3 regions of the Microbacterium aureliae genome follow, and region 2 is predicted to be linked to each of the others. Evidence: predicted binding sites of a transcription regulator. Region 2 holds the regulator's gene; each other region holds the start of a gene.
What was found. Region 2 encodes LexA, which represses DNA repair genes until DNA is damaged. Its sites were predicted from a motif close to TCGAACANNTGTTCGA; they were not measured.
Positions count from the first base shown of each region.

Region 1 (9,858 bases), on a different contig from region 2:
CCCGCGAGCGACGCCGACACGGCACATCTCGCCGCCTGCCCCGAGTGCGCGCTCGAGCTGTCCGAACTGCGCCGGACGGTGCTCGTCGGAAAGTCCACCGTAGGCATGGGCGGCCTCGAGGCCCCGCCGCAGCGAGTGTGGGACCGCATCGCCGCCGAGATCGCCGCGCCCACTGTTCCGGTCGACGACAGGCGGATGCCGGTCACCGCCGTGCCCGGCTCTCCCGTGGCCGCGCCGACCGCCGCGGACGCGGCGCCGGCCGCCGCGGGGAATCGCGCGGCCCCGCGTGGCGGCGGGGCGGGCCCCCGGCTGTCCCGGCTGATGCTCGCCCTCGCCGCCAGCGCCGCTGTCGTCCTCGCCGTCGTCGGGACGTGGGCGCTCATCCGGCCGGCGCAGGTGGTGCAGGTCGCCTCGGCGAACCTGGCCGCCTTCCCCGACCATCCGGGTGCCGAGGGCTCGGCGGTCGTCGTCGAGGGTGAGGACGGCGAGAAGGTCGTCCGCGTCGAGCTCGAGGACGATGAGGCCGGCACCGGCTACCGGGAGGTGTGGCTCATCACCGCCGACGCCACGGCGATCGTGAGCCTGGGAATCCTCGAGGGCACCGAGGGCGAGTTCGCCGTGCCCGAGGATGTCGACATCCGCGACTACGTCCTGGTCGACATCTCGCAGGAGCCCGAGGACGGCGACCCGACCCACTCCGGCGACTCGATCGTCCGGGGCGAGCTCGACTTCGCCTGAGCACCTTCCCGGCGCGCCGACGCCTGCCGGGAATGGCGGCGCGCCGGCATCCGTTGTATCCTGATGTGCTCGGATGCAGCGGCATCCGGCTTGGCAACTCCACAGTGTGACAGCGGCCCTTCGCAAGAAGGAACAACCTCGATTCGAGGTCCAGGGGATGATCGGTTTCGACATTGCCTGCCTATCTGCGTGAAGCGGGCCGAGGATGCAGGGTTATCTCGTGAACGCCCCCTGCAAACCAATAACTGCCGAAAAGAAGCAGTCCGACTTCGCCCTCGCTGCCTAAGCGAGCCCGATAGTCCGTCAGTCCGTGTGTGATCCCGACACGGGTCCTGGCGTCATCTAGGGATCTAGCTGCGCGGTGGCGTCTGGACGCCGCGCGGGACTCTTTCCAGACTGGGCCTGTCGACTTAGGTGTCTGTGACAAAGGTCGGGGCCGAGTAGAACGCTCGTACAGACTGCGCCCGGAGAAACCGCAGAGATTCAGCAATGGACGGGGGTTCGATTCCCCCCATCTCCACCAACCGCTGTCACAGGGATTCGAGGCTCCGACCATCGTGCACACGCACGGCGGTCGGGGCCTCGTCTCGTTTCGGTCGTTGAGCGAGCGCAGCGAGACGAAACGCCCGCCCGTCGCCCCGACCCCCGGTCGTTGAGCGAGCGAAGCGAGACGGCGCACCCTGTCGCCCCGACCCGGTCGTTGAGCGAGCGAAGCGAGACGAAACGCACGCCCGACGACCGGTGGTCAGAACGGTGCGGGGTCGAACTCGGCGTCGGTGGCGAACTGCACGCCGGATACCGGATGGTCGGGGTAGACGCGGCCGGTGGGGCTCGTCCACTCCAGGACCCCACCGCGCTGCTGCACGACGGTCCACGGCGTGTGGTGTTTCAGGGTGTGGTGTCGCCGGCAGAGGTGGGCGAGGTTCGTGTGGGCTGTTGCCCCGCCTTTGGCGTGGTCGACGGTGTGGTCGAGATCACTGCGTGCGGCGGGGTTGCGGCATCCGGGGAATCGGCAGTGCTGGTCGCGGATGCGCAGGTGCCGCCGCATCTTCTCGCTCGGCTGGTAGCGGTCCACGGCGAGAACGCTGCCCGAGACGGGGTGGGTGAGGATCCGTTCCCATCCGGGGGCGCCGGCGGCGAGCTCTTTGGCGCTGTCGGGGTCGATGGGGCCGTATCCGGCGAGGCTGGTCGCGTCGAACGGGTCGTCGAGGGGGGAGTCGATGAGGCTGAGGACGGGGACGGTCACCTGGACGGTGGCGTGGATGGCGGCCAGTCCGGTCTCGCGGGTGCCGACGTGGGCGAGGGGGTCGCCGGCCAGAAGCAGATCGGCCAGCAGGTCCGCGCGGACGGCGTTCATCGACCGTCGCGCGGCGACGAGGTCGTCCACGACGGCCCGCGCCTGCTTCGCGGCGTCGGTCAGCCGCTGGATCTCGTCGGCGTCGAACGCGAGGGTGTCGCCGACGGCGCGGCGGGCGTCGCTCTCGGCGGCGGCCGCGGCGACCTTGGCGTCGCGGATCGCCTGCGCCTGGGCATCCACGACGTCGCGTGCCATGGTGGTGAGACGGTCATGGATGCCGTGGGCGAGGACGCTGGGCACCACGGCGCGCACCTCGGACATGGCGTCGTCGAGATCGAACACGATGACGTTCCGGGAGCGGGCGGCGACCCGGTGCCGGGTGCGGACGGTCTCTTCGAGGAACCACTGGGCGCGGCGGCGGGCGACCGGGCGCAGCCGCGACGCGGACTCGGCCTCGGCGTAGGGGAGGACGGTGTCCTCGTACTCCGCCCTCAGCTCGTCCCGCACGATGCGTTCGCCGGCTTCGACGATGATGCGGGCGTGGGCCATCGAGATGCCGCCGGCGGCGAGGGACGCCATCGTCTTCGGGAAGCCGCCGACGAGCCGCTCCGCCTCGTGCAGCTGACGCTGCACCGTGCGGTCCGACACCCGCAGCGCGGCGCCGAGCTCCGCCGCCACCGTCCGGTGGGCGAGGTCCGCGTCCGACACCGTGGCACCGGCATCCGCCCACTCTGCGGCCACGGCCGACGCGCGAGCCAGCACGCTCGCCTCGCGCGCCTGCAGCGCCGCGATCTGCCGGCGGATGTCGACGACCTCGGGCACGATCTCACCCAGACGCGTCACCGCTGTCGCAGCGGCTTCGTCGGGGGCGGGATCGGTCATGGATCCAGTATGCGCAGGGCCTCGGACATTCCTTCGAACAGACGTAGAGCCCTCGTGGGACCAACGACCCGGCATCGCGCTCGCGTCGCCGCCTAGCGTGGAACCCCACACCGCGGAGGTGGGAACGATGATCTACTACGCGCTGGGCATCATTCTGGGCGTCGCGATCGGCTTCACTCTGGACCGGCAGCTCGGCCCGCGGATCGCGCGCGACCGATCGCGGATCAGCGCGCTGGCATGGACGGCATTCGGGCTGGGCGTCACGTCGGCCCCTTTGATCGCCGCAAGTCTGCTGATCACGCCGCTCATGGCAGGGGCGGATGCCGGCGGTGCCGCCACCGCGTTCAACGTCCCGCTCCTTGTGGGCAACCTCTTCATCCCGGCGTGACGGCTGTCCGCGCCCGATCCCTCAGTGGAACGGGCAGCGCGCCGCCGTCGAGGATCGGACGCGTCCGCCCGATGCCGGCTTGGTCGGCAGCCGCCGCCGGTTCACCTCGAGACCGGATCCGAGGATCGTCACGCGGGGATCGCTCAGGGCGGCGACCCCCGCCGCGAGCCCGGCGATCGCGAGCTTCTCGCCCGGGCAGCGATGGCCCGTCCTCACATCGGCGCCCCCGTGGGGGACGAAGGCGCGCAGGGCCTCGTAGTCCGACACGCCTTCGAAGCGCTCGGGCCGGAAGACCTCGGGGTCGTCCCACGCGAGCGGGTCGGTGTTCGTGGCCAGGATGTCGAGGACGACCCGCTCCCCGGCATCCACCCGTTCGCCGTCCAGCTCCACCGCGGCGATGGTCTTTCCGGGCAGCATCGGGACGAAGGGGGCCGTCCGCCTGATCTCTTGCGCGAACGCGATCGCGGCGGGGTTGTCGACCAGGGCGCCCGTCGCCGCGGACTCGGCGGCGATCCGGTCGCGCCACTGCGGATGATCGTGCAGCTCCTTCGCGGCGAAGGCCACGAAGCGCGCGACGGCGATCATCGGGCGGACGCTGTTCTGCAGTTCGACGCCGGCCGTGCGCGACAGCAGCAGATCGCCGCGGAGGTCGCGGTACGTCGCCCACGCGTGCAGGGCGGTGCCGGGCGCGGGGTCGAGCACTCCCTCGCGGACGGCGTCGATCAGCGCGGTGGCATGGCGATCCGACCAGAGCCGGTTGAGCTGCGCCAGAACGAAGGCGGGGGAGTACGGCGCGCCGAACCCGTCGACGATCTGCGCGAGCCGGGCCGCCCACCTGGTCTTCGCCGCCGCAGTCCCCGGGATGCCCGCCCACCGCAGGATCGCGCGTCCCAGCGCGCCCACGGCCGCGTCATAGGCGGACCGCTCGCCGCCGCCGACCCATTCGTCGAGTTCGCTGCGCCACTCGTATTCGAGAAGGGGCGCGAGCCGCGCCACCTGCGCGTCGTCGTACAGGACGTCCACGAACTCGGCCTTGCGATGCCGGTGCTCGGCGCCGTCGAGACTGTGGATCGAGGCGTGTCCGAACAGCGTCTCCTGGATGAACGCGGGCATGGCGCCGTGCCGTGCGATGCGGGAGTCGTCGTAGAACACGTCGACGCCCTCCACGCCGCGGACGAGAAGCGCGTCGTGACCGAGCAGTCGCATCGGCACCGCCCTCGCGCCCGCTCGCGCCTGCTGCCACATGTGCGCGCTGAAGTCGTAGCCTCGGGTCAGGATGGACAGGGATTGATCCGTCAGCGGGTGGGGCATGCCTCCACGCTGTCAAGGACGCTCCGCTCGGGACAGGGGGTTCCCTCTGCCGCCGAGTGTGCTATCGAGCCGAGTGTGCTATCGAGCCGAGTGTGCTAACGGGCAGAGTGTGCTAACGGGCAGAGTGTGCTAACGGGCAGAGTGTGCTAACGATGGGACACGTCGGAAAGGACCGCGATGACGAAGTACCTGATCTCGTTCCCGAGCTTTGCGATGGACGTCTCGGACGACGAGCTCCCGGCGGTCGCAGAGGCCGCCCACGACGTGATCCGCGACGCCCAGCGCGCCGGCGTCTATGTCTTCGGCGGTGGCATCAATGAAGGTGTCGGCGTCGTGACGGTCGCCGAGGACGGCGGGGTCCGCGACGGCGGCTATGACGATGCTGAGGTTCCGAACGGCGGCTACACCGTGCTTGAGCTGCCCACACGACAGGATGCCGTCGAGTGGGCCGCGAGGATCGCCCGGGCGTGCCGCTGCCCGCAGGAGCTGCGGGAGTTCCAGTTCGACCCCGTGGCGTGACCCCTCAGCCCTGATCCGACTTCTCGTCCGGGATGTCTTCCGCGCGCGGACCGACGACGTCCGAGGTGATCGTGTGCTCTCGCTCGACGTCCTTGATGACGTCGGTCTTCAGGTCGCTCGCGGGGTTCCCCTCTTCTTCCGGAGAGAGCGGCGGGATGGGCGTGCTGTCCATAGGATTCCTTTCGAGTGGTGCGGAGCTGAGGCGCCCTGCGGTTGTCGAGCGTATGGTGACCGCGATCGGCGACGGAGGGGGTTGTCGCTTCGCCGCCCGCCGTGTACCGCCGCGCGCGCGCCGGGGCAGCGCCGATCGTCTTGCTTCTGCGCAAGGCAATCTCCCCAGTCTCAGTTTCCTGAGAGCTTCCTGTGCTCTCAAAACGGGAGACTAGCCGCGCAAGCTTCTTATCCGTAGCGGTATTCCCGCAACTTCACCTCAGCGAATCCAAGCGGGTGGTAAAGATCAGCCTCGCCCTCGGCGGAGCTCAGCGCGGAGGCCACTCGATGAGGACGAGCCCCTGCTTGGTGTCGGCCTGGGTGACGGTGCCCTCGGCGAACAGGTAGGTCAGGCCGTACCCCTCGTCGTCGGTGGCGATCGTCGTGTCGGGGTTCTCGGTGATGTAGACGCCCTCGGCGTCCTCTTCGCGCAGCCAGCCCTGGGCTTCGAGCGACTTCTGCGCCGCGGCGGCATCCTCATCCGAGATCTCGGACCAGCCGAACATCTGCAGGTGATCGCCGGCTGGGCCCTCGAAGTCCGCCCAGACGCACAGGATCCCGTCGCTGAGCTCGACGTCGCCCGCGTAGAACGGCTGCTCCTGCACCGTCCAGCCGATGGATGCGAACTCGGCCACCATGTCGGCGGGGATGATCGTCTCGCACGTCGGATCCCCGGCGGGCTCGGCAGCCGGCGTGCCGCCGGGAGTGGCGACGGGCGTGTCCACCGGCACCGGGGTGGTGGTCGGCTCGGGCTGGGTCTGCGGGTCCGCGGGTGCGGAGCAGGCCGAGACGGCGAGGACGCCGGCCAGCAGGGCGAGTGCGGCGCCGTGACGGCGGCGGGGGAATGTCATCGAGAGGCTCCGTGCGGGGTCAGTCGGTGGCGTGTACCAGGTCGAGGAAGGCGTCGTGCAGCACGCCGTTGGTGGCGAGCGAGGATCGGGCCGAGAGGGTGTCGTCACCGTCGAAGGACGTGAAGCGTCCGCCCGCCTCGAGGACGATGGGCACGTGGGCGGCGATGTCGTACTCCTTGACATCGAACTCGGCTACGAGCTCCAGCCGTCCCTCGGCCAGCAGCATGTACGGCCAGGCGTCTCCGTAGCCGCGGTCGCGCCACACCGCCCGGGTCAGTCGCAGCAGCGCGTCGGTCCTGCCCGCCTCGTCCCACTGCGCGATGCTCTGAAAGCTCACGCTCGACCGAGCGAGGTCGTCCACGCGCGACACGGCCAGGCGGCGAGGTCCGCCGGCATCCGAGGCCGTCCAGGCGCCGAGACCCGTGGCGCCCCACCATCGGCGGCCGAGGGCGGGCTGGCTGACGACGCCGACGCGGGGGACGCCGTCGATCAGGAGCGCGATGAGCGTCGCCCACATCGGGATGCCCTTGAGGTAGTTGGACGTCCCGTCGATCGGGTCGATGACCCACTGCCGGGCCGACTCACCGGTCACCCCGTACTCCTCGCCGAACACGGCGTCCGCCGGCCGCTCCCGCGTGAGCAGGTCGCGGATCGCGCGCTCGGTGGCGAGATCGGCCTCGGTGACGAACGACGCGTCGGCCTTGGTCTGCACGTCCAGATCGCTCGCGTCGAAGCGTGACATGGATGCCGCGTCCGCGGCATCCGCCAGGGCGAGCGCCAGCTCGAGGTCGGCCGTCAGGTCCCGGTCATAGGGCGCGTCGAACTCGACGGCTGCACGGGGGGAGGACACCCCTCAAGGATAAACCGCGCGCGGGCGTCCCGATTTCAGGTAACGGCGATCGTGATGCTAGTGTTGACCCTCGGTTCGCCACGTCGCGGATCACGCACCTCTAGCTCAATCGGCAGAGCAACTGACTCTTAATCAGTGGGTTCAGGGTTCAAGTCCCTGGGGGTGCACCACAGTCGAGAAGGCGGTCCCGGACGGGGCCGCCTTCTCGCGTTTTCGAGCGTCCGCGCGCGCCGCCGCTTGACTTCGCCCGCATAGCCTTCGTAGATTACGGATACCTGAATCGGTTTTCAGGTTTAGCCTCCGGGCTTCCTTCCAATGGCGAAAGGCACGCGAATGCGGGTTACGAAGAAGATCCTCCTGGGCTCGGTGGCCACCGGCGCAGCCCTCGTCCTGGCGGCCTGCGCGCCGCAGGCCGGCGGCGCCGGTTCGGGTGGCGACGACGCCGAGGGCCCGGCCGAGGTCACGGTGGGCATCGTCACGAGCGAGTCCGGCCCGCTCGCCGGGTACGGCAAGCAGTACCTGGATGCCTTCAAGGCGGGCCTCGACTACGCCACCGACGGCACCGGCGAGGTCGACGGCACCGCGATCACGGTCGAGTACCGTGACGACGCCGGCGACCCCGACAAGGCCGTCACCGCCGTGAAGGAGCTCATCGGCTCAGGGGTCAGCATCATCGCCGGCACCGCGTCCTCGGGGGTCGCGCTGGCGGTCGCCGAGCAGGCCGAGCAGAACAAGGTCCTCTACATCTCGGGGCCCGCCGCCGCCGACGGACTGACCGGCATCAACGACTACACGTTCCGCTCCGGCCGCCAGAGCGCGCAGGACGTCGCGACCGCGGGAACCTTCCTCGACGACATCGAGGGCAAGAAGATCACCGTCTTCGCGCAGGACACCGCCTTCGGCCAGGGGAACCTCGCCGCCGTCGACGCGATCCTCGGCGCCGAGGGCGCGACGGTGGACTCGGTGCTCGTCGCCGAGGACGTCACCGAGTTCACACCCTTCGCCCAGCAGGTGCTCGCCGGGGACCCCGACCTGGTCTTCGTCGCGTGGGCGGGGGCGACCTCGGGCGCGATGTGGCAGGCGATGAGCCAGCAGGGCGTCATGGACGACGTGCCCGTCGTCACCGGGCTCGGCGACGCCGCGACCTTCGGGGCCTACGGCGAGGCATCCGAGAAGATCAGCTTCTTGAACCACTACTTCCCCGGGGCGTCCGACGGCGAGGTCGACGCCGCCATGATCGAGGCGATCGAAGCCGCCGGCGGCACCCCCGACCTCTTCAGCCCCGACGGCTTCAACGCCGCGCTCATGATCGTGCACGCGATCGAAGAGGGCGACGGCGACGTCGAGGCGATGGTCGACGCGCTCGAGGGCTACGAGTTCGAGGGACCGAAGGGGACGATGACGGTCCGCGAGAGCGACCACGCCCTGCTGCAGCAGATGTACCAGGTGCGCCTCGTCGCCGACGGCGACACCTTCGTCCCCGAACTGGTCGACACGGTGGACGCCGACGAGGTCGCGCCCGCCGAGGCGCCGTGAGCCGGGAGCGCGTCACCGCATGAACAGCTCCGCCCCGTCCGCGCTCCGCGTCGAAGGCCTCGGCCTGCAGATCGGCGGCGCGACCATCCTGAAGGACGTCGCCCTCGATGTCGCCGCGGGTTCCCTCGTCGGTGTGATCGGACCCAACGGCGCCGGCAAGACGACGCTCTTCAACGTCGTCTCGGGACTGCTGGCGCCCACGTCCGGCCGCGTGCTGATCGACGGCGAGGACGTCACCGAGCACTCCGTGGCGGCGCGGGCGCGGGCGGGGCTGGGCCGCACCTTCCAGACCTCGAGCCTCTTCCCGCGGGTCAGCGTGCTCGAGAACGCGCGCATCGCCGCGCAGGTGGCCCTCGGCGGCTCGGCCTCGCTGCTGCGCTTCCCCCGATCGACGGATGCCGCCACCCGGCGTGCGCGCGAGACGCTCGAGGCGGTCGGGCTCGGCCACAAGGCAGAGGCGCTCGCGGGCGACATCTCGCACGGCGACAAGCGCAAGCTCGAGATCGCCGTGCTGCTGGCCACGGACTCCTCGCTGGTTCTGCTGGACGAGCCGATGGCCGGCGTCGGCTCGGGGGATGTCCCCGGGCTCGTGGCCAACATCCGCGACCTGCAGCGCGAGAAGGGGTGCACGGTCCTCATGGTCGAGCACCACATCGACGTCCTCATGGGGCTCGTCGACAAGGTCGCCGTGATGTACTTCGGCACGATCATCGCCTACGACACCCCGCAGGCCGTGATGGCCGACCCCACCGTGCAGAGCGCGTACCTGGGGACGGCGGCATGAGCGGCGCGCCGATCCTCGAGGTCACGGGACTCGGGTGCTCCATCGCAGGGCAGCAGGTCGTCGAGGAGGTCACCTTCTCGGTGCCGGCCAGCGGCGTCACCGCCGTCCTCGGCCGCAACGGCGTCGGGAAGACCTCGACCCTCCGCGGCATCCTGGGGCTCATCCACCGGCGCGGCGAGGTCCGGCTCGCCGGCGAGCGGATCGACCACCTGTCCACGCACCGGATCGTGCAGCGCGGCGTCGGCTACGTGCCCGAGGACCGCGAGGTCTTCGCCAAGCTGACCGTCGCCGAGAACCTGGCCCTCGCCGAGCGGCAGAAGGAGCCGCGCCGGCAGTTCGTGGCGGACCTCTTCCCGGACCTCGTCGCCCGCAAGGACCAGCCCGCCGGCACGCTCTCGGGCGGGCAGCAGCAGATGGTGTCGGTGGCCCGCGCCCTGCTCAACGACAACCGGCTCCTGCTTGTGGATGAGCCTACGAAGGGGCTCGCCCCGA
Region 1 is NZ_BAAGWW010000001.1:449,904-459,761, reverse strand. Features, by position in the region: gene ACYVF4_RS02275 (anti-sigma factor) at 1-738, shown strand, start outside; RNA gene ssrA (transfer-messenger RNA) at 892-1,261, shown strand; gene ACYVF4_RS02265 (HNH endonuclease signature motif containing protein) at 1,484-2,917, opposite strand; gene ACYVF4_RS02260 (hypothetical protein) at 3,045-3,305, shown strand; gene ACYVF4_RS02255 (cytochrome P450) at 3,327-4,616, opposite strand; gene ACYVF4_RS02250 (YciI family protein) at 4,794-5,135, shown strand; gene ACYVF4_RS02245 (hypothetical protein) at 5,140-5,307, opposite strand; gene ACYVF4_RS02240 (hypothetical protein) at 5,615-6,196, opposite strand; gene ACYVF4_RS02235 (inositol monophosphatase family protein) at 6,216-7,046, opposite strand; tRNA gene ACYVF4_RS02230 (tRNA-Lys) at 7,141-7,216, shown strand; gene ACYVF4_RS02225 (substrate-binding domain-containing protein) at 7,380-8,582, shown strand; gene ACYVF4_RS02220 (ABC transporter ATP-binding protein) at 8,602-9,366, shown strand; gene ACYVF4_RS02215 (ABC transporter ATP-binding protein) at 9,363-9,858, shown strand, end outside.
Region 1: the regulator LexA is predicted to act here: its motif matches at 2,939-2,954, upstream of ACYVF4_RS02265 (HNH endonuclease signature motif containing protein).

Region 2 (9,858 bases):
GCTGCGGCACATCCTGCACCACACCGACATCGAGCCGCTGGCGCACCTCACGTGCGTGGGGAGCACCTACGCCGACGCGACGGCGCTCATCCGCGAGTTCCTGGATGCCGGCATCCGCTCGTTCCTCGCGCTGCGCGGCGACCCCCCGGCCGGCATGAGCGAGGACGACGCGTTCCTCGGCGACCTCGAGTCCGCCGCGCAGCTCGTGCAGCTGATCGACCGCGTGCAGGCCGAGCGGGCGCCGTACACCGAGGCGCCCATCCCGGGCGTCCCCGGCGCCGCGCGCGTGGCCCGCGGGCAGAAGGTCGACATCGCCGTCGCCGCATTCCCCAACGGGCATCCGCGTTCGCGTCACGCCACCGAGCACATCGACGCTCTGCTGGCCAAGCAGGCGTCGGGGGCGACGCTGGCGATCACGCAGCTGTTCTTCCACGCCGACGACTACCTCTCGTTCGTGCAGCGCTCGCGGGAAGCCGGGGTCACCATCCCGATCCTCCCCGGGGTCATGCCCATCACCTCGCCCCAGCGGCTGCGACGCACCGTCGAGCTCAGCGGCGAGGCGCTGCCGGGGGAGCTCGCCGTCGCTCTCGAGGTCGAGCCCCGCCCCGAGGCCCAGCGCGAGATCGGCATCGCCCACGCCGCCGGCCTCGTCCGCGAGGTGCTCGACGGCGGAGCCCCCGGCATCCATCTGTACGCCTTCAACTCGCATGACACCGTCTTGGCGGTCCTGCGAGAGGTCGGCATCCTCGCCCCGAACACCCTCCAGGAGACCTCACGATGAACGCCCCTCGCCCCACGTTCCCGCACGGCACGATCCTCGGCTATCCGCGCCTCGGTGCGCGCCGCGAACTCAAGCGCGCGCTCGAAGCCCACTGGTCGGGCGCGCTCGACGAGGACGGCCTCGAGGCCGCCGCCGCCGAGCTGCGGCGCACCACCCGGCGGCGTCTGCTCGAGCGGGGCCTGGGCGCCACGGACTCCTCCATCCCCGAGACGTTCTCGTTCTACGACCAGGTGCTGGATGCGGCGCTCGCCGTCGGAGCGCTGCCCGAGCGCTTCGCCGCCTACGCCCGCGAGGGCGGCCCCGCCGGCCTCGCCGCGCTCTTCGCCGCCGCGCGCGGCGACGGTCAGAACCCGCCGCTCGAGATGACCAAGTGGTTCGACACCAACTACCACTACCTGGTTCCCGAGATCGGCCCCGAGACGGTGTTCGCCTACTCCGGCGGTCGCTTCGCCCGTCAGGTGGCCGAGGCGCTCGCCGACGGCGTGGTCGTCCGCCCGGTCCTCGTCGGTCCGGTGACGCTGCTCGCCCTGGCGAAGGCGACGGATGCCGCGCCCGACGGCTTCGATCCGCTGACCCGCCTGGACGACGTGGTCGCCGTATACACCCAGATCCTGAGCGCACTGCGGCAGGCGGGCGCGCAGTGGGTGCAGCTGGACGAGCCGGCGCTGGTGTCCGAGAACCTCGCCGCCGCGCCCGGGGATCTCGCCGACGCCGCCCGGCGGGCGTACGCGTCCCTGTCGGCCGCCTCGGACCGCCCCGCGATCCTGGTCGCCGCCGGATACGGCCGCGTGTCCGACAAGGCGTGGCAGGCACTCGCCTCGACGGACATCGAGGGGATCGCCCTCGATCTCCATCGCGCCGACGTGCCGCCGGCCGTCGACGGTCTGGGCGACAAGGTCCTGGTGGCGGGGGTCATCGACGGGCGCAACATCTGGCGCGCCGATCTGGACCGGGCGTGGCGGTCGCTGACCCATGCGCGCGAACTCGGCGCCGCGCACGTGGCGGCGGGCACCTCGACCTCGCTGCAGCACGTGCCGCACGACGCCGACGACGAACCGGACCTCGCGCCGCGGCTGCGCTCGTGGCTGGCCTTCGCGGATCAGAAGGTCTCGGAGATCGCGATCCTCGCGCGCGGCCTGGCCGACGGCCGCGACGCCATCGCCGCAGAGGCGGCCGAGGCCGGGGCGGCGATCGCGGACCGCCAGAGCGCGGCCGGCGTCCGCGTGCCGGCGGTGCGCGAGCGGACCGCCGCACTCTCGGACGCCGACCGGCAGCGGGGCGACGCGGCCGTGCGCCGCGCCGCGCAGCAGGCCGCCCGGGATCTGCCGCTGCTGCCCACGACGACGATCGGCTCGTTCCCGCAGACCGCCGAGATCCGCCGCGCCCGCGCCGCGCACGTGCGCGGCGACCTGACGGCGGGGGAGTACGACGGCTTCCTACGGGACGAGATCCGCCGAGTGGTGTCGCTGCAGGAGGACCTCGGCCTGGACGTGCTGGTCCACGGCGAGCCCGAGCGCAACGACATGGTGCAGTACTTCGCCGAGCACCTGGACGGCTTCGCCGTGACCCGCAATGGCTGGGTGCAGTCCTACGGCTCGCGTGCGACGCGACCGTCGCTGCTGTGGGGCGACGTCTCGCGCCCTGCCCCCATCACCGTGGACTGGGCGCGATTCGCGCAGTCGCTCACCCCCAAGCCCGTCAAGGGCATGCTCACGGGGCCGGTCACCATCCTGGCGTGGTCGTTCGTCCGCGACGACCAGCCGCTCGCCGACACCGCCGCGCAGGTCGCGCTCGCGCTGCGTGACGAGATTGCCGACCTCGAGACGGCGGGGATCGGGATCATCCAGGTGGACGAGCCGGCGCTGCGCGAGCTGCTGCCGCTGCGGCAGGATGCCCACGAGGACTACCTGGCGTGGTCGGTCGGCGCGTTCCGTCTCGCCACGGCCGGGGCCACGCCGGCGACGCAGATCCACACCCACCTGTGCTACTCGGAGTTCGACACCGTCATCGACGCGATCGCGGGCCTGGACGCCGACGTCACCTCGATCGAGGCCGCGCGCAGCCGCGGCGACGTGATAGACGACATCGCCGCCTCGGGTTTCCCCACGGCGGTCGGACCCGGGGTGTGGGACATCCACTCGCCCCGCGTCCCCGACGAGGCCGAGATCGCGGCGCTGCTCGACCGCGCCGTCGCGGCGCTTCCGCTCGCGCAGGTATGGGTGAACCCGGACTGCGGGCTGAAGACACGCGGGTACGACGAGACGGTCGCATCGCTGCGGAACCTCGTGGCCGCCACCGCGACCGCACGGGCCGCCGCGGCGTCGTTCGCCGGCTGAGCCGCCGGCCGGGCCCCCGGCCGACTCGCCGGCCGGGGTCCGCCACGCGGGTCCCGGCCGGTCCGTTCAGACCGCGCGCAGGACGGCGACGACCTTGCCGAGCACGACGGCGTCGTCGCCGAGGATCGGCTCGAAGGCCGAGTTGCGGGGCAGCAGCCACGTGTGCCCGTCCCGCTGCCGGAAGGTCTTCACCGTGGCCTCGCCGTCGAGCATCGCCGCGACGATCTCGCCGTTGTCGGCGGTGGCCTGGGAGCGGACGACGACCCAGTCGCCGTCGCATATGGCGGCGTCGATCATGGACTCGCCGCTGACCTTCAGCATGAACAGCTCGCCCTTGCCCACCAGCTGGCGGGGCAGGGGGAAGATCTCCTCGACCTGCTGGTCGGCGGTGATCGGCACGCCGGCGGCGATGCGGCCGACGAGCGGGACGAGCGCGGCATCGCCGACGGCGGGCGCCTCGTCGGCGGGATTCTCGCCGGCGCTCCCGGGCAGATCGATCAGCACCTCCATGGCGCGCGTCTTGCCCGGGTCCCGACGCAGGTAGCCGCTGAGCTCGAGCTGGTTGAGCTGATGGGTCACGCTCGACAGGGACTTCAGGCCCACGGCATCCCCGATCTCGCGCATGCTCGGCGGATAGCCGTGGCGGGCGATCGAGCGCTGGATCACCTCGAGGATCGCCAGCTGCTTGTCGCTGAGGCTCTTGCGGCGACGCGTCTGCGGCTTCTCGCTCATCGGGGACCTGCATTCTCGCTCATGTCGGCTCCTGTCTCGCGCCTGCGTCGGCAGCGGTCTTCGAATGTCGGAGGCCCATGGTGGGCTGTCGCTATCGAAACGGTATCCCGTCCGCCGGAGCGCCGGAGGCACCATCGCCCGCGTGTCGCTTCGACGGTCGGCTTCCCGATTCGTCGCTTGACACCTGACTATATCGAAGATAGCTTCGGAAGAGAGGTTCGCATCCGCTGGTCCCGGCCGATCGGCGGATGCGAACTCTTCCCCACAGGAGGAGACATGACCGCACTGAGCGTCACCGACATGGGCTTCGCACAGATGGGCTTCCCCGCCCCGGCCCGCACCCGACTCCGGCTGACCGTGCGCGGTCGCCGCGTGCTGGCGTTCCTCGCCGCGCTGCCTGCCGCGTCCCTGCTGGCCGCCGCTGTGCTGAGCGGCGGCGCGGCGCTGGCCGGGCGCGAGGACGGCGCTCCGGCGGGGTCGTTCGCGACCGTCACCGTCGAACCCGGCGATTCGCTGTGGTCGATCGCCCAGTCCCTCGCGCCCGAGGCGGACCCGCGTGACGTCGTCGCGGCGATCGCCGACCTCAACGCGCTGCACGGTGCGGCACTGCAGTCGGGGCAGTCGCTGGCGATCCCCGCCGAGTACGCGCCGTCCCGCTGACGACGCTCGGGCCCGGGACGTCCTCCGAGGCGGAGCCCGCGGCCCGGGCTCTACGATGGTGGGGATGAGCGCTCGACTCGACGACCTTCCGCTTCGCGACGATCTTCGGGGTCGCACGCCGTACGGCGCCCCGCAGGCGCCCCTGCCGGTGGCGCTCAACGTCAACGAGAACACCCACCCGGTCCCGCAGGACGTCGCCGACGACATCCTCGACGCGATCGCGCGGGCCCTTCGCGACGTCAACCGCTACCCCGACCGCGAGTTCACCCCGCTGCGCGAGGCCTTCGCCGACTATCTCGGGCACGGCCTGTCCCGCGACCAGATCTGGGCGGCGAACGGCTCGAACGAGGTGCTGCAGCACATCCTGCAGGCGTTCGCGGGCCCCGGCCGCACCGCCTTCGGCTTCACCCCCACCTACTCGATGTATCCGCTGCTGACCCGCGGCACGGGTGCCACGTGGGTCGAGGGCACACGCGGGTCGGACTTCACGGTGGACCCCGACAGCGCCGCCGAGCAGATCTCGCGCGCACGTCCGGACGTGGTGTTCCTCTGCACGCCCAACAATCCCACCGGCACCCCGATGTCGCTCGAGACCATCGAAGCGGTCTACGAGGCCACACCCGGCATCGTCATCGTCGATGAGGCGTACCAGGAGTTCGCGCCCCACGACCAGCAGTCCGCCCTGACCCTGCTTCCCGGCCGCGAGCGTCTCGTGGTCTCGCGCACCATGAGCAAGGCCTTCGCCTTCGCCGGCGCACGCGTGGGCTATCTCGCCGCCGACCCGGCGTTCATCGATGCGCTCCGCCTCGTGCGGCTGCCGTACCACCTGAGCGCGCTGACGCAGGCGGCGGCGGTGGCCGCCCTCGCGCACGCCCCCACGATGCTCGGGATGGTCGACGAGATCGTCGCCCAGCGCGACCGGATCTCGGCGACGCTCGAGGCTCTCGGATACGCCCCCTACGAGTCGTGGGCGAACTTCGTGCTGTTCGGCGACGTCGACGACCCCGCACGCACGTGGCAGGCCCTGTACGACCGCGGCGTGCTAATCCGCGACGTCGGCATCCCGCACCACCTGCGCGTGTCGGCGGGGACCGAGGCCGAGACGACGGCGTTCCTCGACGCCCTCGCCTCGATAGACTCGCACGCATGACCGAAGCGCACCGCACCGCGTCCGTCCGCCGTGCCACGAGCGAGTCCACGGTCGAGCTCGAACTGGATCTCGACGGCACCGGGCGCAACCGCATCGACACCAGCGTGCCGTTCTTCGACCACATGCTGACCGCGTTCGCCAAGCACTCGCTCACCGACCTGACGGTGCGGGCCAGCGGCGACACGCACATCGACGCCCACCACACCGTCGAGGACATCTCGATCGTCCTGGGCCAGGCCATCCGTCAGGCACTCGGCGACAAGTCCGGCATCTCGCGCTACGGCGACGCGCTCGTCCCGCTGGACGAAGCTCTCGCGCAGGCGGTCATCGACATCAGCGGTCGCCCCTATCTCGTCCACACCGGCGAGCCCGAGGGCTTCGAGCAGCACCTCATCGGCGGGCACTTCACCGGCAGCCTCGTGCGGCACACCTTCGAGGCCATCTCATTCCAGGCGGCGCTCACCGTCCACGTCCGCGTGCTCGGCGGGCGTGATCCGCACCACATCGCCGAGGCGCAGTACAAGGCGTTCGCGCGCGCGTTCCGACAGGCCAAGGCCCTCGACCCGTTCGTCGAGGGGATCCCGAGCACCAAGGGCGCCCTGTGAGCTCGAAGCCGCTGGTCGCGGTCCTGGACTACGGGTCGGGCAATGTGCACTCGGCGGTCAAGGCTCTCGCCGCGGCGGGGGCGGATGCCCGCCTGACCGACGACCGCGAGCTGATCCTCGCCGCCGCCGGCCTCGTCGTGCCCGGCGTGGGGGCGTTCGAGGCCGTCATGCAGGCGCTGCGGGCCAGCCGCGGCGACGAGCTCATCGGCCGCCGTCTCGCCGGCGGCAGGCCGGTCCTGGGGATCTGCGTCGGCATGCAGATCCTGTTCGAGCACGGTGTCGAGCGCGGCGTGGACACGCAGGGCATGGGGGAGTGGCCAGGGGCCGTGACCCAGCTCGAAGCGCCGGTCCTGCCGCACATGGGCTGGAACACCGTGGAGGCCGGCGCCGGGTCCCGCCTGTTCGCCGGCATCGAGGACGAGCGGTTCTACTTCGTCCACTCCTACGGCGCCCAGCACTGGTCGCTGGACGTGCAGCCGCCCTTCCCCGAGCCGGTGCTGACGTGGTGCACCTACGGCCGGCCGTTCCTCGCGGCGGTCGAGAACGGGCCGCTGTCGGCGACACAGTTCCATCCCGAGAAATCGGGGGAGGCCGGCATCCGTCTGCTCGCCAATTGGATAGACGGGCTCAGCGGGGCTACTCTCTGAGATCGTGCCAACCGCGGGAGCGTCCGCTTCCGTGATCTTCCCGCACGAGGAGCCATGAACGATTTCGCGTCCACGCCCACATTGACCCTGCTTCCGGCCGTCGACGTGGCCGGCGGCAAGGCCGTCCGCCTCACGCAGGGAGAGGCCGGCACCGAGACCAACTACGGCGACCCCGTCGACGCGGCGCTGGAGTGGGCGCGACAGGGCGCCGACTGGATCCACCTGGTCGACCTCGACGCCGCGTTCGGACGCGGCAGCAACGCAGGTCTGCTGCGCAAGGTCATCAAGCAGGTCAAAGGCGTCCAGGTCGAGCTCTCGGGCGGCATCCGCGACGACCGTTCGCTCGAGGCGGCGCTGGAGTCGGGGGCCGCCCGCATCAACCTCGGCACGGCGGCGCTCGAGAACCCCGAGTGGGCGGCGGACGTCATCGGCCGCTACGGCGATCTCGTCGCGGTCGGCCTGGACGTGCGCGGGACGACCCTCGCCGCGCGCGGCTGGACGCAGGAGGGCGGCGATCTGTGGACCGTCCTCCAGCGGCTCGAGGCCGCCGGCTGCAGCCGCTACGTCGTCACCGACGTCACCAAGGACGGCACGCTCAAGGGACCGAACCTCGATCTGCTGCGCGAGGTGACCTCGCGCACGCCGAAGCCCGTCGTGGCCTCGGGCGGCATCTCGAGCCTGGACGACATCGCGGCGCTCCGCGAACTCGTGCCGCTGGGCGTCGAGGGCGCGATCATGGGCAAGGCGCTCTACGCCGGCGCGTTCACGCTGGCCGAGGCGCTGGATGTCGCCGGATACTGATCCTTCCGCCGGGCAGACTCCCGCCGACTCCGCGGGCGTGCCCTGGGAGGGCCGCCGTTTCCACGCCAACCCGCACACGGGTGACGACGGCTCGGCCGATCCCGCCCTCCTCGCCGCGCTGACGGCGTTCCGGGCAGGCGACGGCGGTCAGGACGCCGTGGTCGACGCGTATCGAGCCGCCCGGCTGCTGATCCCCCTCGTCGCCGAGCGGGGGGACGAGGGCACCGCTCCCAGCGGGCTGACCGTCGACAAGACGCAGGAGCTGTCGATCGTGACGGTCGCCTCGCCTGACGGCCGCCGCGTGCTGCCGGTCTTCACGTCGGTCACCGCGATGGCCGCGTGGGATCCCACGGCCCGGCCCATCCCCGCCGACGGCGTGCGGACCGCGGCTGCCGCCGTGCAGGACGACACCGACCTCATCGTCGTGGACCCGGGCAGCGAGACCGAGTTCGTCATCCGCCGCCCCGCGGTGTGGGCCATCGCGCAGGGCGAGCGCTGGGAGCCCAGCTTCGTCTCTCCCGAGGTCTTCGCCGGGCTCCAGGCGAGCATCGGATCCGAACTCGCCGTCCTCGACCTCTCGGTGCAGCCGGGCGATCCCGCCGCGCGCCTGCGCGGACCCGAGCTCGTCGTGCGGCTCGAGCTCGTGGAGGGGCTCGAGAAGGACGCCCTGGATGCCGTCCTCTCGCGCCTGGCGCAGCGGTGGGCCGCCGACGACCGCATCGCCGTGCTCGTGGACTCGCTGACGGTCAAGCTCGTCCGCGCCCGCTGACCGCGCCCTCTTGCCCCCGCCGCCCGTTGGGCGGAGGATCGGCGATCGGAGGCCCACGATGCACGAGGACACGGTCGGCGAGTACACAGCGGCACTGGACGCCGCCCACCGCCATGCGGCGGCGTGGCTGCGCGGGCTGCCCGACCGCAGCATCCGTCCCGATCAGGATGCCGATCAGCTGCGGGCGCGGCTGCCCGCCGCGCTGCCCGACTCCGGCCGCGATCCCGAGGCGGTGGTCGATGAGCTCGCCGCGGCGGTCGAGCCGGGGCTCATGGCGATGGGCTCGCCGAGGTTCTACGGCTTCGTGATCGGCGGCGCCTACCCGGCGGCCCTCGCCGCGGACTGGCTCGTCTCGGCATGGGACCAGAACACCGGGTCACGCCAGCCCACCCCCGGCACCGCCGCCGTCGAGGAGGTCGCCGCGGGCTGGCTGCTCGACGCGCTGCACCTGCCGCCCGAGAGCGGTGTGGGGTTCACCACGGGGGCCACCAGCGCCAACCTCTCGTGCCTGGTCGCGGGCCGCGATGCCGTGCTCCGTCGCGCCGGTCACGCGCCGGAGCGGGGGTTGTCCGCAGCCCCGCCGGTCCGCTTCTTGGCGGGCGACGCCGTCCACACCTCCGTCGTGCTCGCCGGGCGCATCTGCGGCCTCGGCGCACCGCGCACCGTCGGGGCCGACGACCAGGGGCGCATCGACGTGGCGGGCCTGCGGCGGGCGCTGGCGGACGGCGAGGGGCCGGCCGTGGTCGCCCTGCAGGCCGGGGACGTGCACTCGGGAGCGTTCGACGACTTCGCCGCGGCCGTCGCGGTCGCCCGCGAGGCGGGGGCGTGGGTGCACGTGGACGGGGCGTTCGGGCTGTGGGCGTGCGCCGTCCCCCGGCTGGCGCACCTCGTCGCGGACATCGCGCAGGCGGACTCCTGGGCGACCGACGCGCACAAGACGCTCAACGTCCCGTACGACTGCGGCGTGGCGATCGTGCGGGACGAGGCGGCGATGTCCGCGTCGCTCGGCGCGCACGCGGCCTACCTTCCGCAGGTGGCGGACATCGCCGACCCGTACGACCACGTCCCCGAGCTGTCGCGGCGTGCGCGGGGCGTGACGGTGTGGGCGGCGCTGCGGCAGCTCGGCCGCGCCGGTGTGATCGAGCTGGTCGACGGGCTCGCGACGGCGGCGGCCGGCATCGCGGCGGGGGTGGGCCGGACGCCGGGACTGCGGGTCCTCAACGACGTGGTGTTCACGCAGGTGTGCGTCGCCGCGGCCGACGACGAGCGCACCGCCGCGCTCGGCGAGTGGCTGCGGGCCGAGGGGACGGTGTGGGCGTCGTCCTCGCGATGGCAGGATCGCGTCGTGGTCCGCTTCGCGGTGTCCAACCGCCTCAC
Region 2 is NZ_BAAGWW010000002.1:1,287,989-1,297,846, forward strand. Features, by position in the region: gene ACYVF4_RS12040 (methylenetetrahydrofolate reductase) at 1-781, shown strand, start outside; gene metE (5-methyltetrahydropteroyltriglutamate--homocysteine S-methyltransferase) at 778-3,117, shown strand; gene lexA (transcriptional repressor LexA) at 3,184-3,849, opposite strand; gene ACYVF4_RS12055 (LysM peptidoglycan-binding domain-containing protein) at 4,126-4,509, shown strand; gene ACYVF4_RS12060 (histidinol-phosphate transaminase) at 4,574-5,659, shown strand; gene hisB (imidazoleglycerol-phosphate dehydratase HisB) at 5,656-6,264, shown strand; gene hisH (imidazole glycerol phosphate synthase subunit HisH) at 6,261-6,911, shown strand; gene priA (bifunctional 1-(5-phosphoribosyl)-5-((5-phosphoribosylamino)methylideneamino)imidazole-4-carboxamide isomerase/phosphoribosylanthranilate isomerase PriA) at 6,966-7,712, shown strand; gene ACYVF4_RS12080 (SseB family protein) at 7,696-8,481, shown strand; gene ACYVF4_RS12085 (pyridoxal phosphate-dependent decarboxylase family protein) at 8,540-9,858, shown strand, end outside.

Region 3 (9,858 bases), on a different contig from region 2:
CGGCCCCGGTGCTGTCGATGGCGGCGTTCACGGCGCCGCACGCGTCGTGGCCGAGGACGACGATGAGCGGCACGCCGAGCACGGCGACGGCGTACTCCAGGCTGCCGATGACGGAGTCCGACACGACCTGACCGGCGTTGCGGACGACGAACAGGTCGCCGAGGCCCTTGTCGAAGATGATCTCGGCGGCCAGCCGCGAGTCCGAGCAGCCGAACAGAGCCGCCCGCGGCTTCTGCCCGGTCGCCAGCTCCGCGCGCCGCTCGACGTCCTGTCGCGGGTGACGCGGTTCGCCGGCGACGAAGCGCTCGTTGCCGCGGCGCATCTCGTGCCAGACCTTGTCGGGGGTGGGGGCGGTGTCGGTGTCGCTCACGGCTGCTCCTCTCGCAGGGCCAGGATGTCATCGGCGACCGCAGCCGCCGCCTCTTCGAGGTCTTCCGCGGGCGACGTGCCGTACACCATCACGATGTCCTCGCCGGCAGGGGCGGCGAGGGCTCCGGTGACGTTGCCCGCGCGCCCGGGGTCACGGATGTCGTAGCGGTCCCACACCACGCCGCCGATCTCGACCGTGTCGGCGATGGCCGCTCCGCCGAGTTCGCGGGTGGGCCAGGACTCGTCTGCGTCGAAGCCCTGCGCGACGCGCAGGAATCCGGTCTCGGGGACGTACACGATGGTCCACGCGCGGATGCCGTCGCCGGTGACGCTCGCGGCGTTGACGAGCCACTCCGAGGGTGCGTCCGGGACGACGAGGGTGCGGTCCTGCGCCTCGGACACATCGGCGGCTACGGCGGCGACGTCGATGGGCTCGCGCTCGGGCGGCGTCCCGCGGGGGACGGCGAAGACCATGACGATGAGCACGCCGATGGTGGCGATGAGGGCCGCGACCAGTCCGCGGACCGTCTGGCTCGAGCGATAGATGCGCGAGGCCTCGGCCTTGCGGGCCGCGGTCTCGTCGGGTGTCTCGGGGCGGCCGAGCTCGGCGACGACGCGGGGCGGGCGGGCCATCACGACCCGCTTCCGCCGGTCCCGGCGCGGGCTTCGTCCAGGCGGCGCTTGGCGCCCACGAGCCACTGCTCGCAGCGGGCGGCGAGGGCCTCGCCGCGTTCCCACAGCGCCAGGGAGTGCTCCAGCGTCGGGGACCCCTGCTCGAGTTCGGCGACGACGCGGACGAGTTCGTCCCGCGCCTGCTCGTAGGACAGACCGTCCACCTCGCGGGCGGGCTCGCGCTGCTCGGTCATGGGCTCCATCCTAGTTCTCGCGCGGGGTCGCCCCCGCCGTCGCGACGTCCGGGGACGGGGCGTCCTCGGGGACCTCGCCCTCGGACCGGGCCGCGAAGGATCCGCGTGCCACGGTCACCGTCACCGCGGCGCCCGCCGGCGCCTGCGCGGCGTCGCGCACGATCGCTCCGCCGGCCAGGTGCGCGATGGCGTAGCCGCGGGCGAGAGTGGATGCGGGGGACAGGGCACGCAGCGTCGCCGTCAGCTCCGCCATCCGGCGAGACTGCGCCTCGACCGCACGGTCCACCCGGTCCCGTCCGCGCGCGGCGAGCAGGTGCACCTCGTGGGCGCGCGCGGTGAACATCGACGCGGGGTCGCGGAGCACCGGTCGCGAGCGCAGCTGCTCCAGCTGCGCGATGTCGTGCCCGATCCGCTGGGTGAGCCGGCCGGTGAGCCGCGAGCGCAGCTGAGACACCAGGGCGCGCTGCTCGGCGACATCGGGGACCACGCGCTTGGCGGCATCCGTGGGTGTGGAGGCGCGTAGATCGGCGACATCGTCGAGCAGGGGACGGTCGTTCTCGTGGCCGATGGCGCTGACCACCGGCGTGTGCGCGGCGGCGACGGCGCGCACCAGCCGTTCGTCGCTGAATCCGAGCAGGGTCTGCGGGTCCCCGCCGCCGCGGGCGATGACGATGACGTCCACCTCGGGGTCGGCGTCGAGGGCCTGGAGCGCGGCGATCGTCTCGGGCACGCACCGGTCGCCCTGCACGGCGGCGTACCGGGTGCGGAAGCGCACGTGCGGCCAGCGCAGCTCGGCGTTGCGGTGGACGTCCTTCTCGGCATCCGATCGTTCGCCGGTGATGAGGCCGATGCAGTGGGGGAGGAACGGCAGCGGCTTCTTGCGTGCGGGGTCGAACAGGCCCTCGGCCCGCAGCGTCGCGCGGAGCCGCTCGAGCTTCTCGAGCTGGTCGCCGAGCCCCATGTGCTTCATTGCCGAGACGGCGAAGGTGAGGTCGCCGGTCCGGACGAAGTAGTCGGCCTTGACGCACGCGACAACGTGGTCGCCGACCTTGAGGTCCGCGGGCAGTCGCTCGCGCGTTGACGACCAGATCCGGAAGGTGATCGTCGCGTCGGTGGCGAGGTCCTTGAGGCGGCCGAAGACGTTCCCGCCGCGCAGGTTCCACGAGGTGAGCTCGCCCTCGACCCACACCGACCCCCACGTCTGCAGAAAACCGCGGATGGTGTCGTTCAGGCGGGCGACCGACGTCGGGGCCTGCGCGGTGGAATCGCGGGGGCGCACGGAGTCGGCCGGGGGCGCTTCGCCGGGCACGGCGACCGGTTCGAACGTCGTCATGGTCCTCCTGAGCGGCGCGGGCGTCGAGGCCGTGTCCAGACCCCGCCCGTAGAATCGAACGGTGAGCGCAACCACAGCGAACCCGGCCGTCCGAATGCCCGTGCCCCGCGTGCCGCGGCGGCGCGAGCGCCTTCAGGATATCCCGGTGCCCGGACACAAGAGGGTGCTGCTGGCCGCCCCCCGCGGCTACTGCGCGGGGGTGGACCGTGCCGTCATCGCCGTCGAGAAGGCTCTGGAGCGCTTCGGCGCGCCGGTGTACGTGCGCAAGCAGATCGTGCACAACATCCATGTCGTGTCCGAGCTCGAGGAGCGCGGCGCCATCTTCGTCGACGAGGTCGATGAGGTTCCCGAGGGCGCGCACGTCGTCTTCAGCGCGCACGGCGTCTCGCCGGCGGTCGTGAACGCCGCCGCGGATCGTCATCTGCAGGCCATCGACGCGACGTGCCCCCTGGTGACGAAGGTCCACCGCGAGGCGGTGCGCTTCGCCCGTGACGACTTCGAGATCCTGCTCATCGGCCACGAGTGGCACGAGGAGGTGGAGGGGACCGCCGGCGAGGCGCCCGACCACGTCACGATCGTGAACTCCCCGGACGAGGCGGCGACGGTCGAGGTTCGCGACCCGTCCAAGGTCGTGTGGCTGTCGCAGACGACCCTGTCGGTCGACGAGACCATGGAGACGGTGCGGCGGCTTCGCGAGCGCTTCCCGCAGCTGCAGGACCCGCCCTCGGACGACATCTGCTACGCCACCCAGAACCGCCAGGTGGCCATCAAGAAGGTCGCGAAGGATGCCGACCTCGTGATCGTCGTCGGCTCGGCGAACTCGTCCAACAGCGTGCGGCTGGTCGAGGTGGCGCTGGAGTACGGCGCCAAGGCCGCGTATCGCGTGGACTACGCAGACGAGATCGAGCAGGCGTGGCTCGAGGGCGTCGAGACGGTGGGCGTGACCAGCGGCGCGTCCGTGCCCGAGGTGCTGGTGCAGCAGGTGCTGGACGACCTGCGCGACGCCGGCTTCGGCGACGTCGAAGAGGTGCGCACCGCCGAGGAGGACCTGATGTTCTCGCTCCCCAAGGAGCTGCGACAGGATGCCGAGGCGCGCCGCGGCGGCCGGGTGACGTCGGGTCCGGCATGAGCGAGTCCGACCTCGGCCGGCCGGCGCCCGACCCGGCTCCTCGCCCGCGCCCCCAGTACGGCGAGTACGCCACTCCCGAGGAGCAGCGCGCCCGCATCCGCCAGCCCGAGGTGACGACGGCCCTCGAGACGGGGCAGGCTCCGGCCGAGGTCGCCGCCGACGCGCCGGTGGCGGCGACGGGTTCGACGGATGCCGTCGGTGGGGTACGCGGGCGTGCGCGCTCGCCGCGGGCTCGGGCGATCGACCGCTTCGTGACGATCGGCCTGCTCGCGTACGGGTTCGTGACGGTGATCGGCTCGATCCCGTCGTTCATCGACTACACGCAGTACGCCGAGACGATGCTCGACCTGCTGGGCGTCCAGGCGGAGCTCTCGGATCCGGCCGCTGCCCGCCCGTGGGCGGTCGGCGCCAGCGTGCTGCTCGCTCTCGGATGGATCCTCACGCTGCTGGTGTCGGTGGCCAGCCTTCGCCGCGGACGGCTGACGTGGTGGATCCCGCTCGTCGGCGGCGCGGTCGTCACGTTCGCGGCAGGCACCCTCATGGCCGTCCCGCTGTGGTCCGACCCGGCTGTGTGGCAGGCGCTTCAGGACAGCGTCCTGGGCGGCTGAGCCGCCCGCGCCGCGCGCTCTAGGATTGCGGGATGCCCCGCCTTCTCGCCGTCTGCGCCGTCCGGCAGCTGCGACCGGACCGGGGTTCGGCCTCGATCGGCGTGACCGCGATCGACAAGGGTCCGCTGGACGGGGCGGTGAAGATCATGCGGTTCGGCGCGCACGGCGACGTGCAGGCCGACCGCCGGCACCATGGCGGCCTCGACAAGGCCTTGTATGCCTATGCGCAGGAGGATGCCGATTACTGGCAGGGCGAGCTCGGGCGGGATCTGCCCCCGGGCTGGTTCGGCGAGAACCTGCGCACCGAGGGCATCGACGTCAACTCCTCGGTCATCGGCGAGCGCTGGCGGATCGGCGATCGCGTCGAGGTCGAGGTGACGATGCCGCGCACCCCGTGCGGCACCTTCGCCCGCTGGGTCGGGGGAGCCGACCAGAAGGGGTGGGTGCGGCGCTTCTCGGACGCGCGGCGCCTGGGTCCGTATCTGCGGGTCGTGCGGACGGGGTCGGTCCGCGCCGGCGACGAGATCACCGTGCTGGAGCGCCCCGCCGGCGCGCCCACGATCATCGAGATCTACAGGGCTCCGTAGCCGTAGCCGCTCTTCTTCTCCACGACTCGGCCCGGCGTCGTTCGCCACCGCGGCTCGGCATGGGTCTTCGCCGCTGCCCGGCCGCGCCGGTTCCGCTACGCCGCCGGACGGTAGCGCGCCGGCGGCGGCTGCAGGTCGCCGAAGGCGTACCTTCGTACCAGCCGCTCGGCGAGCACGCTCGGGCGACCGCCGCCGGGCGGCGGGTGCAGGACGAAGTCGCCGGTCCCGTCCCTCGTGATCCGGCTCTTCGTCTGATGCAGGTTCATGTGGTGGAACCTGCAGAGCAGGATCCCGCGATCGATGTCGGTGCGCCCGCCGTCGGCCCACGTGTCGCAGTGATGCGCCTCGCAGTACGACGCCGGGCGGTCGCAGCCCGTCCAGCGGCATCCGCCGTCGCGCACCGCGAGGGCGATGCGCTGCTTCGGCGTGAACAGGCGCTGTTCGCGGCCGACGTCCAGCGGATTCCCCGAGGCGTCGACGGTGCATGAGGTGGCCCCGGTGTCGCACGCCGTCGCCGCCGCCAGCCAGGCGGGCAGGGCGCTGCCGTCGTCCTCGATGAGCGCGACCGCCGGCTGCCCGGCCTCGTCGGCGTCCAGCGCACTCCGGGTGGTGACGATGCGAAGGCCCGCCTGACGGGTACCGAAGACGGTCGCCGCATCGGCGAGGCTTCCGGCTCGCAGCACATCGATCAGCAGGTCGTACGCGAGCTGATCGTTGGTCCGCGGGTCCGCGGCCAGCTGCTGTGCGCGGGCGGCGTCCTCGGCATCGACGAAACGGGGGCCGCCGCGACGGGGTCGAAGGGCCGTGTCGATCAGCGTCTGCACCCACGCGGCCGCCTCGTCGTCGAAGACGAACAAGCCCCGTCGCAGCCCGTCCTCGCCCGTGTACATCCGGTAGGACCGCTTGCCGTATCGCTCCGCGAACCGCTCGGCGGCGCCCGCGGGGTCGAGAAGGTCGCGGATCGACCGCGCTGCCCGCTCGATCTCCTCGACGGTGCGCTGCGTCGCTTCGTCGAGCAGACGCTCTGCTGCCAGTCGCCACGCCTCACCGGCATCCGGGTCGTCGTCGCCGTCGGCGAGGGGCGGCGGACATCCGAGCCCGCGACGGATGGCGGCCAACTGGTCCTTCGAGACCGCTCCGGTGACCAGGGCCGACGACAGCTCCGCGTCCCACGGCCGGACCGGCGCCCTATCGTCGCCGTCCGCCGGATCTGCACTACCCGGCTCGCCGCTCGGGCCCGCGTCGGGCGCCGGATCCTCGGGCGGCAGGGTGGCCGCGAGCAGGGATTCGCCGAGTCGCACCTGCTTGATGGCGTCGGTGCGGGTGGTGCCGGTGAGGTCCTGGATGAGGGAGACCGCGTTGCGGTGGCCTCGTTTCTGCGCCATGCCTCCGTGGCCGGCATCCCGGCTCGACCGGGCGGCGACGGCGCCCGACCCCGCGATGCGCACGCACTCCGCCCTCTGCACCAGCACCGTCGCCGCGCGGATCACCCGTTCGACGTCCAGATCCGAAAGTCCGTTCACTGCGGCCGGGACCTTGGCGGCGTCGATATCCCCGCCGACCAATGCTTCGAGCGCATCGAGCGCCTCATGCAGGTCTGCGAAGAAGGTCATGCTGCGATTATCCGAGGGGCCTCCGACGTTCGAAGAGAGATTCGATAGCATCCACCGATCCTCAATGTCACGAAAGCATAACGAAAAGGGGGAACGCCCCGGCCCCTGGGGGTCGAGGCGTTCCGGGACGAGCAGTCTCAGGCGGCGAGGCTCTTGCCGTGCGAGCCCAGCTGGCGCGTGGCCTCGACCACGCGAGCAGCCATCGCCGACTCGGCGACCTTGCCCCACGCGCGAGGGTCGTAGGCCTTCTTGTTGCCCACCTCGCCGTCGACCTTCAGCACGCCGTCGTAGTTGGCGAACATGAAGCCGGCGATCGAGCGGGTGAAGGCGTACTGCGTGTCGGTGTCGATGTTCATCTTGACCACGCCGTTGGCGACGGCCAGGGCGATCTCTTCGTCGGTCGAGCCGCTGCCACCGTGGAAGACGAGGTCGAGCGGCTTCGGGCCGGTGCCGAACTGCGAGGCGATGCCCTCCTGGATCTCGCCGAGCAGCTCCGGACGCAGCTTCACGTTGCCGGGCTTGTACACGCCGTGCACGTTGCCGAAGGTGAGCGCCGAGATGTACCGCCCGTTCTCGCCGAGACCGAGCGCCTCGACGGCCTTCGTGACGTCGGCGACGGTGGTGTAGAGGGCGTCGTTGGAGCCCTCGTGCTTGACGCCGTCCTCTTCGCCGCCGACGACGCCGATCTCGACCTCGAGGATCGCGTTGATGTTCTTCAGGCGGGGGAGCAGGTCCTTGGCGATCTGGATGTTCTCATCCAGCGGCACGGCCGAGCCGTCCCACATGTGCGACTGGAAGATCGGGTTGCGGCCGGCCTTGACCTCTTCCTCGGATGCCTCGATGAGCGGCATCACGAAGCCGGGGAGCGCCTCTTTGGGGCAGTGGTCGGTGTGCAGCGCCACCGTGATCGGGTAGTTCTTGGCCACCTCGGTGGCGAACTTCGCGAAGGCCAGGGCGCCGGCGGCGCGCGCCTTGACGGTGTGGCCGGCGAAGTAGTCGGCGCCGCCGGTGGTGACCTGGAGGATGCCGTCGGAGCCGGCCTCGGTCAGGCCCTGCAGGACGGCGTTGATGGTCTGCGAGCTCGAGACGTTGATCGCGGGGTACGCGAAGCCGCCGGCCTTGGCGCGGTCCAGCATGTCGGCGTACTGCTCGGGGGTGGCGACGGGCATAAAAGCTCCTTCGAGGGGGTGTCGTGACTCTGGGAGTGTATCGAGGACGGTCTCGTCTGCGCGGCCGCATGACGCCCCTCGGCTAGGCTACGGTCGATCGCGCGCCGCCGGAGGAGGGCCGCCATGCCCCGCAAGTCCCTCGTCACCGAGGTCGCCGATGCGCTGCTGGACCGCATCATCGGCGGTGACCTCGAAGCCGGCTCGGCGCTGCCGAGCGAGGCCGAGATCGGTGCGACCTACGACGTCAGCCGGTCACGACGGTGCTCGGCCTCGCCGGCTTCGCGGCGTCGGGCATCGTGTGGGCGCTCGCGACGGCGGCGGCCTGACGCCTGATCGACGGCGCTGCTCTTCCGGCGCCGCATGACGCACGGGGCGTGGGGTTTGGCGATAGCGAAAGAATCGCCAAACCTTCACGCCCCTCGGCGTCGAAGGCCCGGTTCGAACCCCCTTGGATGGATAAGGTGAACGCATGGTGAGTCTGACCGCGGACATGAGCCCGCTGCATCCCGATCGAAACCTCGCTCTCGAACTGGTGCGGGCCACCGAAGCGGCAGCGATCCGCGCCGTGCCGTTCATCGGCCGCGGAGCCAAGGAGGCCGCCGACGGCGCCGCCGTGGATGCGATGCGCGCGTTCTTCACCACCGTCAACTTCGACGGCACGATCGTCATCGGCGAGGGCGAGAAGGACGAAGCGCCCATGCTCTTCAACGGCGAGCGGGTCGGCAACGGCCGCGGCCCTCGCGCCGACGTCGCCGTGGATCCGATCGACGGCACGACGCTGACGGCCGAGGGGCGCAACAACGCGCTGTCGGTCATCGCCGTCTCGGATCAGGGCACCATGCTCGAGGCATCCAGCGTGTTCTACATGGACAAGCTCGTCACCGGCCCCGCCGGCGTCGGGGTCGTCGACATCCGGCTGCCGATCGGCGAGAACATCCGCCGGCTGGCCAAGGCGCTGGGCAAGCCGGTCGACGAGATCGTCGTGTCGGTGCTCAACCGCCCCCGGCACGAGCAGCTCATCAACGACATCCGCGAGGCGGGCGCCGGCACGCGCCTGATGAGCGACGGCGACGTCGCCGGCGGCATCAACGCCGCCCGGCACAACGCCCGCACCGACATGTGCGTCGGCATCGGCGGCAGCCCCGAGGGCATCGTCACCGCGTGCGCCGTCAAGGCGCTTGGCGGCCACATCCAGGGACGGCTGTGGCCGCGCGACGACGACGAGAAGCAGAAGGGCTCGGATGCCGGGCTGAAGGTCGACGGTCACGTCTACGAAGCCGACGAGCTGGTGACCGGGAACAACACGATCTTCGTCGCCACCGGCGTCACCAACGGCGAGCTCGTCAAGGGCGTCCGCCGCGAAGGCGGGTATGTCTACACCGAGAGCGTTGTGATCCGCGGCGCCTCGGGGACGCTCCGTCGCATCTCGTCGGAGCACCTCGTCTCGAAGTGGCTGTGATCGCCGGTCGCCCCCGCGCGGTATCGTGACCGCGCCGTAACCCGGCCTCCCAGGGTTCTCTGGCACAATTGGTGGCGGTGTCAACGGAGATGCTTGTCGTCGTTCCGAGCCCAAGGGGGTTGTGATGTCCGCACAGTTGAGCGGAACTTCACCGCAGACCGGTGCCATCGCCGTGGTGGCCGACGCCACCGACCCCGCACGCCGCCCCGACGTGCTGCTGCGGGTCCGCCGTGACGAGGGTCACGAGCTCAGCCCGTGGTGGATGATCGGGGCCTTCGTCGGCGTCTCGGTCGCCGTCATCTCGCTGCTCAGTTTCGTCCCCGGCGGCGCCTGACCCGCACCGCCCGTCACGCCTCGGAGAGCCGTGCCCGCACCTCGTCGAGGTCGGCCGTCACCGGGGCGTTCGCCTCGTCGTCGTCGCGCTCCACCTCGAGCAGCTCGGGCGCTGTCAGCCGCCTCGGCACCGTGTCGATCGACGCCGGCTCGGCGAGCGCGTCCAGCCGCGTCTGGTCGATCCCCGGGAACCGGCGCGCGGTGGCGAGGACGCGCGACTCGAGCGAGCCGACCAGCTTGTTGTAGCTGTCGACGGTTCGCTCGATGGCTCGGCGCATGTCGTCGGCGTGGCCGGCGAGGGTGCCCAGGCGCTCGTAGAGCTGCGTGCCCAGCTCGAACAGCGCGCGGGCCTCTTGCGACACGTCCTGCTGGGTCCACGTGAACGCCACCGT
Region 3 is NZ_BAAGWW010000001.1:590,115-599,972, reverse strand. Features, by position in the region: gene ACYVF4_RS02955 (carbonic anhydrase) at 1-322, opposite strand, end outside; gene ACYVF4_RS02950 (DUF4245 family protein) at 367-1,002, opposite strand; gene ACYVF4_RS02945 (exodeoxyribonuclease VII small subunit) at 1,002-1,235, opposite strand; gene xseA (exodeoxyribonuclease VII large subunit) at 1,246-2,568, opposite strand; gene ACYVF4_RS02935 (4-hydroxy-3-methylbut-2-enyl diphosphate reductase) at 2,663-3,697, shown strand; gene ACYVF4_RS02930 (DUF6264 family protein) at 3,694-4,305, shown strand; gene ACYVF4_RS02925 (MOSC domain-containing protein) at 4,338-4,892, shown strand; gene ACYVF4_RS02920 (HNH endonuclease signature motif containing protein) at 4,988-6,505, opposite strand; gene fbaA (class II fructose-bisphosphate aldolase) at 6,643-7,674, opposite strand; gene ACYVF4_RS02910 (GntR family transcriptional regulator) at 7,798-8,007, shown strand; gene glpX (class II fructose-bisphosphatase) at 8,144-9,133, shown strand; gene ACYVF4_RS02900 (UDP-N-acetylmuramyl pentapeptide phosphotransferase) at 9,258-9,467, shown strand; gene ACYVF4_RS02895 (DNA recombination protein RmuC) at 9,481-9,858, opposite strand, start outside.
Region 3: the regulator LexA is predicted to act here: its motif matches at 6,535-6,550, upstream of ACYVF4_RS02920 (HNH endonuclease signature motif containing protein).